Regions from separate parts of the Chitinophaga caseinilytica genome, predicted to be linked through region 1. Evidence: riboswitches for the same ligand, from Rfam matches in the RefSeq annotation. Region 1 holds a riboswitch; the other holds the start of a gene.
What was found. Region 1 has a riboswitch for cobalamin ahead of WJU22_RS18370 (DUF5074 domain-containing protein). Riboswitches for the same ligand answer to the same signal wherever they lie in the genome.
Positions count from the first base shown of each region.

Region 2: another riboswitch for cobalamin. It lies ahead of metE (5-methyltetrahydropteroyltriglutamate--homocysteine S-methyltransferase); the one in region 1 lies ahead of WJU22_RS18370 (DUF5074 domain-containing protein).

Region 1 covers NZ_CP150096.1:4,490,849-4,496,178, forward strand. The annotation lists gene WJU22_RS18355 (NAD(P)-dependent alcohol dehydrogenase) at 1-273, shown strand, start outside; gene WJU22_RS18360 (acetyl-CoA hydrolase/transferase family protein) at 423-1,709, shown strand; gene WJU22_RS18365 (lysophospholipase) at 1,799-2,635, opposite strand; cobalamin riboswitch at 2,716-2,917, shown strand; gene WJU22_RS18370 (DUF5074 domain-containing protein) at 3,091-4,407, shown strand; partial or broken gene WJU22_RS18375 (TonB-dependent receptor) at 4,485-4,769, shown strand.
Region 2 covers NZ_CP150096.1:661,982-667,311, forward strand. The annotation lists gene WJU22_RS02820 (cupin domain-containing protein) at 1-521, shown strand, start outside; gene metE (5-methyltetrahydropteroyltriglutamate--homocysteine S-methyltransferase) at 661-2,961, opposite strand; cobalamin riboswitch at 3,102-3,297, opposite strand; gene WJU22_RS02830 (response regulator transcription factor) at 3,600-3,965, shown strand; gene WJU22_RS02835 (hypothetical protein) at 4,138-4,356, shown strand; gene WJU22_RS02840 (Y-family DNA polymerase) at 4,400-5,330, shown strand, end outside.

The DNA of each region.
Region 1 (5,330 bases):
CTTCTGCGCACGAACGGGGTGCAGATCTGCGTGGGCGTACCGCCGACGCCGATGGAGATAGCCGGTTTCAGCCTGATCGGGAACCGCCGCAGCATCGCGGGGTCCATGATCGGGGGGATCGCGGAAACGCAGGAAATGCTGGATTTCTGCGCGGAACATAATATTGTGTCAGACGTGGAAGTCATCAACATGAATTATGTCAACGAAGCGTACGAGCGCATGTTGAAAGGCGATGTGCGGTACCGTTTCGTGATCGATATGGCGACATTGTAAAAATGGTAATAGTCAGCCCGGTGGCGCTTTCAGCGGACCGGGCTGTTTTTTGTCAGGTCTTCCCATGATCCCGGAACGGTATCGGGCGATGGGGATCATTGCGCCGGGGGCCTTCCTCCGGTAATTTTGTTCAAAACCGCAACCCATTCATGGAATTACGATACATAGACGCCGCCACCGCCGTGGCCAATATTCAATCCGGACAACGCGTATTCGTGCATGGCAGCGCCGCCACGCCGGAGCTGCTCGTACAGGCGCTGCAAAACCGCGCAGAAGCACTGAAAGATGTGGAACTGGTGAGCATCACCACGCTCGGCAACGTCAATTTCGACCAGCCGGCATGCAGAAAGGCTTTCTTCTTCAATTCCCTTTTCGTTTCGGCGGCAACGCGCGCCGTGTCTAACAGCGAGTCGGGCGATTACGTGCCGATCTTCCTCAGCGAAATCCCCCAACTTTTCTACCGCAACATTCTCCCGCTGGATGCGGCCTTCATACAGGTTTCTCCGCCGGATGCGCACGGGTACGTGAGCCTCGGCACTTCGGTAGACATCGCCCGCGCGGCGGTGGATACGGCGAAATACGTAGTGGCACAGGTAAACCCGAATATGCCGCGCACGCATGGCGACGGGTTCATCCATATCAGCCGGATCCACGCGCTGGTGTGGCACGAAGCCCCGCTGCCGGTGGTCGACTATTCTTCCGGGGCAACGCCCGCCGTGGAAGCGATCGGAAAACATGTGGCGGCGCTCATAGAAGACGGCGCCACCCTGCAACTGGGCATTGGCACCATTCCAGATATGGTGCTGCGCAACCTGGTGGGCCACAAAGACCTCGGCCTGCACACGGAAATGATGTCTGACGGCGTGATCCCGCTGATCGAAAGCGGTGTCATCAATAACGCGCGGAAAAAGATCAATACCGGGAAAACCGTGACGGCTTTCATGACGGGTACGGAAAGGCTGTACAAATTCGTGCACGACAATCCCTCCATCCGCGTCATGGACATCAGTTATGTGAACGATACCTCCATCATCCGCCGGAACCCCAAGGTGGCGGCGGTGAACAGCGCCATCGAAATCGATATTACGGGGCAGGTGTGCGCGGATTCCATCGGCACTTACCAGTATTCCGGGATTGGCGGGCAGATGGATTTCATCCGCGGCGCATCGCTGTCGGAAGGCGGCAAGCCCATCATCGCGCTGCCGTCTGTCACCAATAAGGGGATTTCCCGCATTACGCCGTTCCTCAAGGAAGGAGCGGGCGTGGTTACGACCCGCGGGCACATCCATTGGGTGGTGACGGAATACGGATCGGTGGACCTTTTCGGGAAGAACCTGAAACAACGCGCCAGGGCGCTCATCGGCCTCGCACACCCGGATCACCGGGAGGCGCTGGACCGTGCGTATTTCGACCGGTTCCTGAAGGGGAAGGGTTGATTATTTGAATTTTCCGATACAAATGATAAAAGGTGAAAACGGGCCACTATATCCGGTTTCACCTTTTTTTATTTACGAGGAATGGAATATTAATCCAGCGGATGTAATTGCACGGCGCTGAGCCAGCCTGCCATGAACTGGAAGATTTCCGGGCGCTGGGGCTCGTTGTGCATTTCGTGGTAGAGGCCGTCCCATTCTTTGTAGGTGATGAGTTTTTTCGGGGCCATTTCCGCGAACCGACGCGAGCCGTCTACGCTCGTGAAGCTATCGGCATTGCCGTGCATGAGCAGTGAAGGAATTTGAAGGCGATCGGCGTGACGGAGGCACCATAATCCATTGCTCACCAATATATGCATGAGGCGCAAACTGGCGAACGGGTGGCGCAGCGGATCGGATTCGAACTTCGCCACTTCGTTCGCATCGTGCGAAATCTTTTGGATATCGAGCGGGGTTTTGACGCGTAAATGGGGCAGGAGGGATGCGCCTGTTTTCAAAATACCCCGCAGGAATGCGTTGGGCTTTTGCGGGAGGAGGAGCGCGGGAGCGGAGATGACGGCGGCTTGCACGTCGGGTTGGCGGTGGAGAAGCAGGCCCGTCAGCAGCCCGCCGCCCATGGAATGCCCGTAAAGCACCATGGGCGCGGGGTGCGCGTCCCACGTAAATTGCAGGAACGCTTCGAGGTAATCGAAAATTTCCTCCAGCTTCAGCGTATCGCCGCGCTTGCCGTCGCTTTTGCCGTGGCCGTAATGATCGATCCCCGTTACCAGGTACCCTTCCTTATTGAAAAATTCCGCCAGCGGCGCGTAGCGCTCCACGTGCTCGCCGATGCCGTGGATCACGACCATCACGCGGTCGTAATGTTCCGGCTGCCACGTAATGCCGTGGAACCGCCGGCCGTTGAATTCCCAGTTGAAATCATGTTGCATACACTCTATTAACGGGCAACAGTCAAATTTGTTGGACGCCCCGATGATACGAATCATTTGTTTTATTCCCACCAACACCGTAGGTTTGCATCGCATTTGGTTGCAGACCCCTCACCAGGGGCGCGCATTAAAAGGGAATCCGGTGCAAAACCGGAGCTATCCCCGTAGCTGTAATCCTGCATTCGTATTTACCGGCATCACTGCATGCCACTTTCCAAAAGAAGGGAAGGCAAGCCGGTAAAGCAGGAGAGCCAGAAGACCTGCCTCATGTATTTACCATTCAACGCTTTCGGGTGAAAAGCCAGGGATGTAAAGCCTTTTACCAGGTATTTATATTCTCATTCGTATAACCCTCCATGCGCGTTGGGATCGTCCCGCGTCATGCACTTGCAAATATGTTTGCGGGTATGATGCGTGCTTCCCGGATGGTTGTTTCAAAACAAATAAACCAACATATGAAACAACATGTACGCATTCTGCTCGGCCTCGCCTTCATGGCTACCGTAGCTGCCTGTAACAAATCGGACGATGTAAGGCCCTCCGGCCCCAAAGTCCACATCGCCAAACCGGAACAAACCATCGCCGTTGGCCAGGAGCTCGAGCTTAAGCCCGAGTTCACGCAGGACGCGGGGATTTCCTTCCGCTGGACACTCAACGGCGAGCCCGTAGGCGATAAGGCCACCTACACCTTCAAACCCCGCGCGCATGGCGACTATAAAATCACCTTCGCCGCTTCCACGCCCAACGGTAAAGACTCCGCGGTCTACAACATCACCGTGCTCGGGCAATACGCCAACGGCGTGCTCGTCCTCAACGAAGGCTGGTTCGGCACCCAATCCGGCAGCGTATGGTTCTACAAATACGGCGCGGATACGCTCGTGCCCTGGGTTTATCATGCCGTGAACCCCGGCAAAAACCTCGGTGGCGTAATGAACACCCTGCAATACGGCGCCATCCATAACGGCAAATTGTACATGGTCGTGAAAGCCGGCGGCCCGCTGGTGGTGACAGACGCTTCCACGCTCGTGGAAACCGGCCGCGTGGAAAACGCCGTTTCCGGCAAAGCGATGTCTTTCGTTGGGCTCGACGCTACGCGTGGCCTCATCGGGGCAGACGACGGTATTTATCCCATCAACCTCACGTCCCTCGCCATCGGCAGCAAAATTGCCGGTGTATCGGGCGCCATCGGCAACATGGTGAAATCCGGGAACTACGTGTTCGCACATAGCAATAACGACGGCATGATCGTGCTCAACGCCACCACGTATGCCGTGGCCGGCAAGCCTTTCAAGGCTACGGTCGGTTTTGTGACGGGCAAGAACGGGCGGATTTACGGCGCGAAGGATTCGCTCCTCATGTCCGTTCACCCCACCACCTTCGTGAAAGATTCCGTGAAAATGCCGTTCGCTTCGGTGAACCCCTTCGGCGCGTGGAGAAGCGTTCAGATGGCGTCTTCCACCGTCAACGACCACATTTTCATCATCCAGCCCGCCGCCAACTGGCAATACGGCACCAAATTATACCGGTATGTGGTGGGCAACGCCGCATCGCTGGCCGCGCCTTTCATCACCCTGCCCGCCGGTCAATACTTTTACGGCTCCGGCGTGAATTACGACCATCATACCGATGAGCTCGTGATCACGACGATCAATGGCCCGTATACCGGAAGCGAGAACCGCGTGCTGTTCTACAACGCACAAACCGGCGCTTTGAAGAAAACGATCCGATACGACGGATGGTACTTCCCTGCCATGACCGTTATTCAACCATAGCCATGAAATCCTACTGGAAAATCCGCTGTTCCGGAGCCTGCCTGCTGCTTGCAGGCAGTGCTTCCGCGCAGCAGGCCATGGATTCCGCGAAGGTCCGTGAGTTAAAGGAAGTCCACATCACCGCACCGCGGCCCGTCCGCGAGATTTCACCGGGGCAGACGCTGCAGGGCGCGGCTTTGCAAAAACTCGGCGCGCAATCGGTCGCCGATGCCATCCGGTTTTTCTCGGGTTTGCAGATCAAAGATTACGGAGGTGTGGGCGGCTTGAAAACGGTGGACGTCCGCGGGATGGGCACCAACCACACCGCAGTGTTTTACGACGGCATCCAGCTGGGGAATGCGCAGAACGGCCAGATCGACCTGGGCAAATTCTCCATGGAGAACATGCAGGCCGTATCGCTCTATAACGGACAAAAAAGCAATACGTTCCAACCCGCGAAAGACTACAGCGCCTCCGCCGCCATATATCTCACCCCGCTCCGTCCGGAATTCAAGCCGGGTGAGCGTTTCCACCTGAAAGGAACGGTGAAGGGGGGATCGTTCAGTCTGTTTAATCCATCCTTGCTGTATCATCGGAAACTGTCGGGCCGCGTAACGCTTTCGCTGAGCTCGGAATGGGTGCATGCCGGCGGTCAATACAAGTTCCGTTACCGGAAAGAGAACGGTTACGATACCACGGCCATGCGCAGGAACGGCGAAGTAGACGCCCTTCGCCTGGAAGCCTCGCTGCACGGCCGGATCCCTTCCGGCGAATGGCACTCGCGGCTCTATTATTACGGCTCCGAACGCGGATTGCCGGGGTTCGTGGTGAACGGGGTGTTCGGGCATATCGACCGGCAGTGGGACCGCAACTTTTTCTGGCAGGGACAATTGCGCAAAGACCTTTCCCGGAAATACAGCCTGCTGCTCAATGCCAAATACGCA
Region 2 (5,330 bases), 2.7 Mb from region 1:
CTTTTCTCCAAACGCACGCCAGCACCGGTGGCGCTTACCTCCAGATCGCCGCAGTGGTAGGCCCTGGCGGCGAAACGGCCTGCGGCGCCCATCGCCACCGCCACCCGCTGCAGGAAGAAAAGTTCATCGTTCATTCCGGCAGCCTGTGGATGCAATCCGGCAACACGGCGCGGTTGTACCACGCGGGCGACCAGGTAGTGATACCGCCCGGCACCGCGCATGCATGGCGCAACGGCAGTCATACGGAACCGCTGCATTTCACGTACGAGATCGCACCGGCCATGCAGTGGGAAAGTATCCTCGAAACATTATGGTCGCTGTCGCAGAAAGGCGCGTTCAACCGCAGGGGCATCCCCTGCTTCCTGCAGCTGGCGGCCACTTTGCACCGCTATCCGGACCATTGCTACATGGCCGGCGTACCGGTCACATTGCAGAAATGGGCGTTCCGGATGTTGGCCTTATTGGCGAAATGGCTGGGGTACCGGCCATTCCACAAGTATCGCGGGGTGGGGGGATTATGATGCAACATGTTTTCCGTCGCACGATAAGTTATTAAAGACGCTTCTATGAAGAGATGGTATGGCTGGAACGTGATCCGGTCTTATCAATGAAGCCGAAACAAGGCCGCGCTGTTTCCAGCGCGGCTCTTTTTTATCATCGTCAAATCGTTTCCTTCACACCGGCCCTTACCGCTTTCGCAGCTTCGACCATATTGCGGAGCGCAGCTTCCGTTTCGGGCCACTTCCGTGTTTTCAGCCCGCAGTCCGGGTTCACCCAGATGTTGCGCGCCGGCAAGTATTCGGCGGCTTTGCGCAGGAGGAATTCCATTTCGGCTATAGACGGCACCCGCGGCGAATGGATGTCGTACACCCCGGGCCCGATCTCGTTCGGGTATTTGAAATCCGCGAAAGCCTCCAGCAATTCCATTTGCGACCGCGACGTTTCGATCGTGATCACGTCTGCGTCCATTTCCGCGATATGGCGGATGATGTCGTTGAAATCGCTGTAGCACATGTGCGTGTGGATCTGTGTTCCGTCCTGCACGCCCGACGCGGAAACCCGGAAGGCGCGCACGGCCCAGTCGAGATACTGTTCCCGGTCGGCCTTACGGATGGGCAAACCTTCCCGGATGGCGGGCTCGTCGATCTGGATGATGCCGATCCCCGCCTGCTCCAGCGCCACCACTTCATCACGGATCGCCAGGGCGATTTGTGCCGTGGTTTCGGAACGGGGCTGATCGTCGCGGACGAAAGACCATTGCAAAATGGTGACCGGCCCGGTCAGCATACCTTTCATCGGCCGCGCGGTGCACGATTGCGCGAACACCGACCAGCGAACGGTCATATCCTGTTCGCGGCTCACGTCACCGAAAATAACCGGTGGCTTTACGCAACGGCTGCCGTAGCTCTGAACCCAGCCATGTTGCGTGAACGCGAACCCTTCGAGTTTTTCCCCGAAGTATTCCACCATGTCGTTCCGCTCGAATTCGCCATGCACCAGCACATCCAGCCCGATATCTTCCTGCAGTCGCACCGTTTCCCGGGTAGCGGATTCCAGCGATCCGTCGTATTGCGCTTGCGTAAGATCGCCTTTTTTGAATGCGGCCCTCAGCGCGCGGATATCCGCCGTTTGCGGGAAAGAACCGATCGTGGTGGTGGGGTACATCGGCAGCCCGAACCTTTGCTGCTGCAATGTTTGCCGATACACGAAGCCGGAAGCCCTCTGCGCATCGCGCTCCGAAATGGCGGCCACGCGCGCTTTCACGGCGGGTTTGTGGATGCGTGTGGATGCGCCCCTCGCGGCGATGGCCGCTTCGTTGGCCGCCAGCAAGGCCGCCTCGCCATGGAATATCCTGTCCAGTTCCGCCACTTCCTGCAGCTTCTGTTTGGCGAACGCCATCCAGGATTTCAGTTCTTCATCGAGCTGCGTTTCCAGCGCCAGGTCGGCCGGCGTGTGCAACAGGGAGCACGACGGAGCAATCATCACCCGGTCTTCCCCTAACTGGCCGACCGCTTTTTGAATGAATGGCAACGAGCGGCGGTAATCGTTTTTCCAGATATTCCTTCCATCGATCACGCCCAGCGACAGCGACATTTTCGGCGGCAGCAGCGGCAGGAGCTGTTCCAGCTGCGCGGGGTCGCGCACCAGGTCGATGTGCAGGCAGCACACGGGCAGCGAGGCGGCCAGTTCCGCATTGTCGCGGAGCCCTTCGAAATAGGTCGTCACCATGGTGCGGAGGCCTTTGCAATGTTTCGCAATCTCCGTGTAGGCGTAATGGTAAGCATCCGCCGCGCCTTCGGGGAGATCGGTGGCGAGGAAGGGCTCGTCCAGCTGCACCCAGGCGGCACCGCGGTCGCGCAGGCGTTGCAGGGCTTCGATATAAACGGGGAGCAGCCGGGGCAGCAGGCTGAGGCGGTGGAACCCGGGTTCTTTTTCCTTGCCGAGCAGCAGGTAAGAAACGGGGCCGATCAGCACGGGTTTCGGTGTGGCGGCGAGCTGGTGCTTCGCTGCGTCGAAGGCGTTGAACACTTTGTTGGAGAAGAGGCGGAAAGACTGGTCTTTCCGGAATTCCGGCACGATGTAATGATAGTTCGTGTCGAACCACTTGGTCATTTCCATGGCGGTGAGATCGAGGCCATGTTCCTGGCATCCGCGTGCCATGGCGAATGCGAGATCGGTTTCGGTGTTCTGCGGCACGTCTGTGACCACGGGCGCGTACCGGTCGGGGATGGCGCCGACGAGCAGCGACATGTCGAGCACATGATCATAGTAACTGAAATCGTTGCAGGGGATGAGGTCCATCCCTGCGGCTTGTTGCAGCCGCCATTGTTCTTCCTGGAGGCGTTGAGCGGCGACGGTCAGTTCCTGGCGGCCGATGCGGCCTTGCCAGTACGCTTCGCAAGCTTTTTTGAGCTGGCGTTGGGCTCCCATGCGCGGGTAGCCGAGGGTGTGTTTCAGCATAGCAAAAACGTTTTTAAGACATTAATGTGGATTAATGCTCCTTACGGTTTTCGTACGCTTTCAGGAAATGTGAGTAGGCATGGAACGGCGGGGCATATGTTGCCCATGACGGTCCCGACCATTGCTTCAAATCGCGAAAGCAAGATCTTTCATAGCGGGCAAGTATCCTGGCTTGTAACATTACCGCCGTTCTTCTCATCCTGTTCAGGTCAGGACAATGAACGCCTTGGGCGGTAACTCTGGCAGTTACTTACAGTTGCGCGACAGCCCGTGATTTGCACACGGTTCCTTTTTAAATCCGGCTTTCGCCGGCTACCACGCTATGGAAAATATGAATTGGGTAAAGAACTCGGGACCAAAGATAGGAATGTCCGCATTCAAAACCTATCAAGCGGGCTTGTTAATGCGCATTAACCAATAAAAACTTTGGCACAGTATGTGCAAATATGGGTCTGACCGGCTTATACCTAGTAGATTGAATATTACCGGAAAGCCATATAAAAGATTCAGACGTATACCTGTATACTCGCCTCTATTTTTATTGAAACTTCCACTTTAGCAGCATGTACCAAACGTACCGTATTATTTGCGGCAGGCTTTCGTATGCCTGCGCTGCAGTGGGTAACAGCGACTCGTATATGAAAAGGATATTGGTAATTGAAGACGATTTGTTAATGATCCATGTAGTAGAGCTGATCATTAAGAAGGAAGGACACCATGCAGATCTGGCATACAACGGAAAAGAAGCGGCTATGTTATTGGGCTCGTATGATTACGACCTGGTGATCGCCGATCTGAAGCTGCCTTTCCCCCATTTAGATGAACTTTCAGCGCAATTGCGCGCCCAGCGCGGGCGGCGTAGTTTGCCTGTTATCATGATACTGCCCGCCTATTTCGTTATGGACAGTATTTCTTCCTGGTTCGGCATGGAAGCGGAAGAAATCATTATAAGGCCTTTCAGTCCACTCGAGTTGACCACAAAAATCCAGGCGCTGTTGAACTGACGCGCCTCTTCTTTCTTTCCTCACCCGGCCCTCCGGTCACGGCTCCCCCAGCAAGTGACCGGCGCCGGTCAGGAAATCCCCACTCCATCTTCATACACCCATTCATTTGTATCATCCACCCCGTACCAACCGGCATCAGGTATTTATACCCGGAAAGGCGGATATTTGCCCCATGGATATTTTTACCATTTCGGTGGACGAGCGCCGCTTCGAAGTGAAGCCTTTCGTGAAAGGCTACGGCATGGCGTTTCATGTGGATACGGGCGACGGGCTGGTGATCTTCGAGCTGGACGAGGAAGACAGCCTCCGCGCCATCTCCCAGGGCCCTACTCCGCCAGATTCCGCGCTGGTAGGCCGCATCGCCGATGCGATCGTGGCGCACTTCGGATGATTTGCCAATATTTTTAGCTACATTTGCTAATGAACTTAGCATTATGATCGCCCTGGTTGACTGCAATAATTTTTACGTAAGCTGCGAAAGGCTCTTCCACCCCGCCGTCCTTCACCGGCCCGTGGTGGTGCTCAGCAATAACGACGGCTGCGTGATCTCCCGTTCCGAAGAAGCCAAAGCCCTCGGCATCCGCATGGGCGCGCCGGCCTTCTTCATGGAAGAAATGCTGGAGCGGCACCAGGTCGCGGTCTTCTCCTCGAATTACACCTTGTACGGCAGCCTGTCGCAGCGCGTGATGCAGGTACTCGCCGGCTTCGTGCCGGAAATGGAGGTCTACAGTATCGACGAAGCCTTCCTCGATGTCGCGGGCCATGCTTCCCCCGCTACACTGGCGGCGGCCATCCGCGCGGGCGTGCTGCACAACGTCGGGATACCCGTTTCCGTTGGCGTGGCGCCCACCAAAACCCTCGCCAAGATGGCCAACCGCGCCGTCAAAAAATCCAAACTGCCCGAAGGCTTCCTCGTCCTCGACTCGCCCGAAAAAACCACGGCCGTCCTCGCCGCCACGCAAGTGGAAGACATCTGGGGCATCGGTGCGCAATACGCCGCCATGCTCCACCAGAAAGGGTTCCACACGGCGCTCGACCTATCCCGCGTGCCCGATGATTTTGCACGGCGGGAACTGACCGTTCAGGGCCTGCGTCTGGTGCATGAGTTGCGCGGCATTCCGAGCATCGGGATGGAAGAATCGGCGCCGGCGAAAAAAGCGGTGTGCGTGGCGCGCTCGTTCGGGCAGTTGCTCACCGAAAAGGACGATATCCGCGAAGCCCTCGCCAATTACGCCGCCGTGGCCGCGCAGAAGCTGCGGGCACAGGGCTCGCGGGCCAGCATCATCCAGGTGTTCGTACAAACGAATAATTTCCGCGGGCAGGACGCGCAATATCACCGCTCCGTGAACCTCCGGCTGCCCGTAC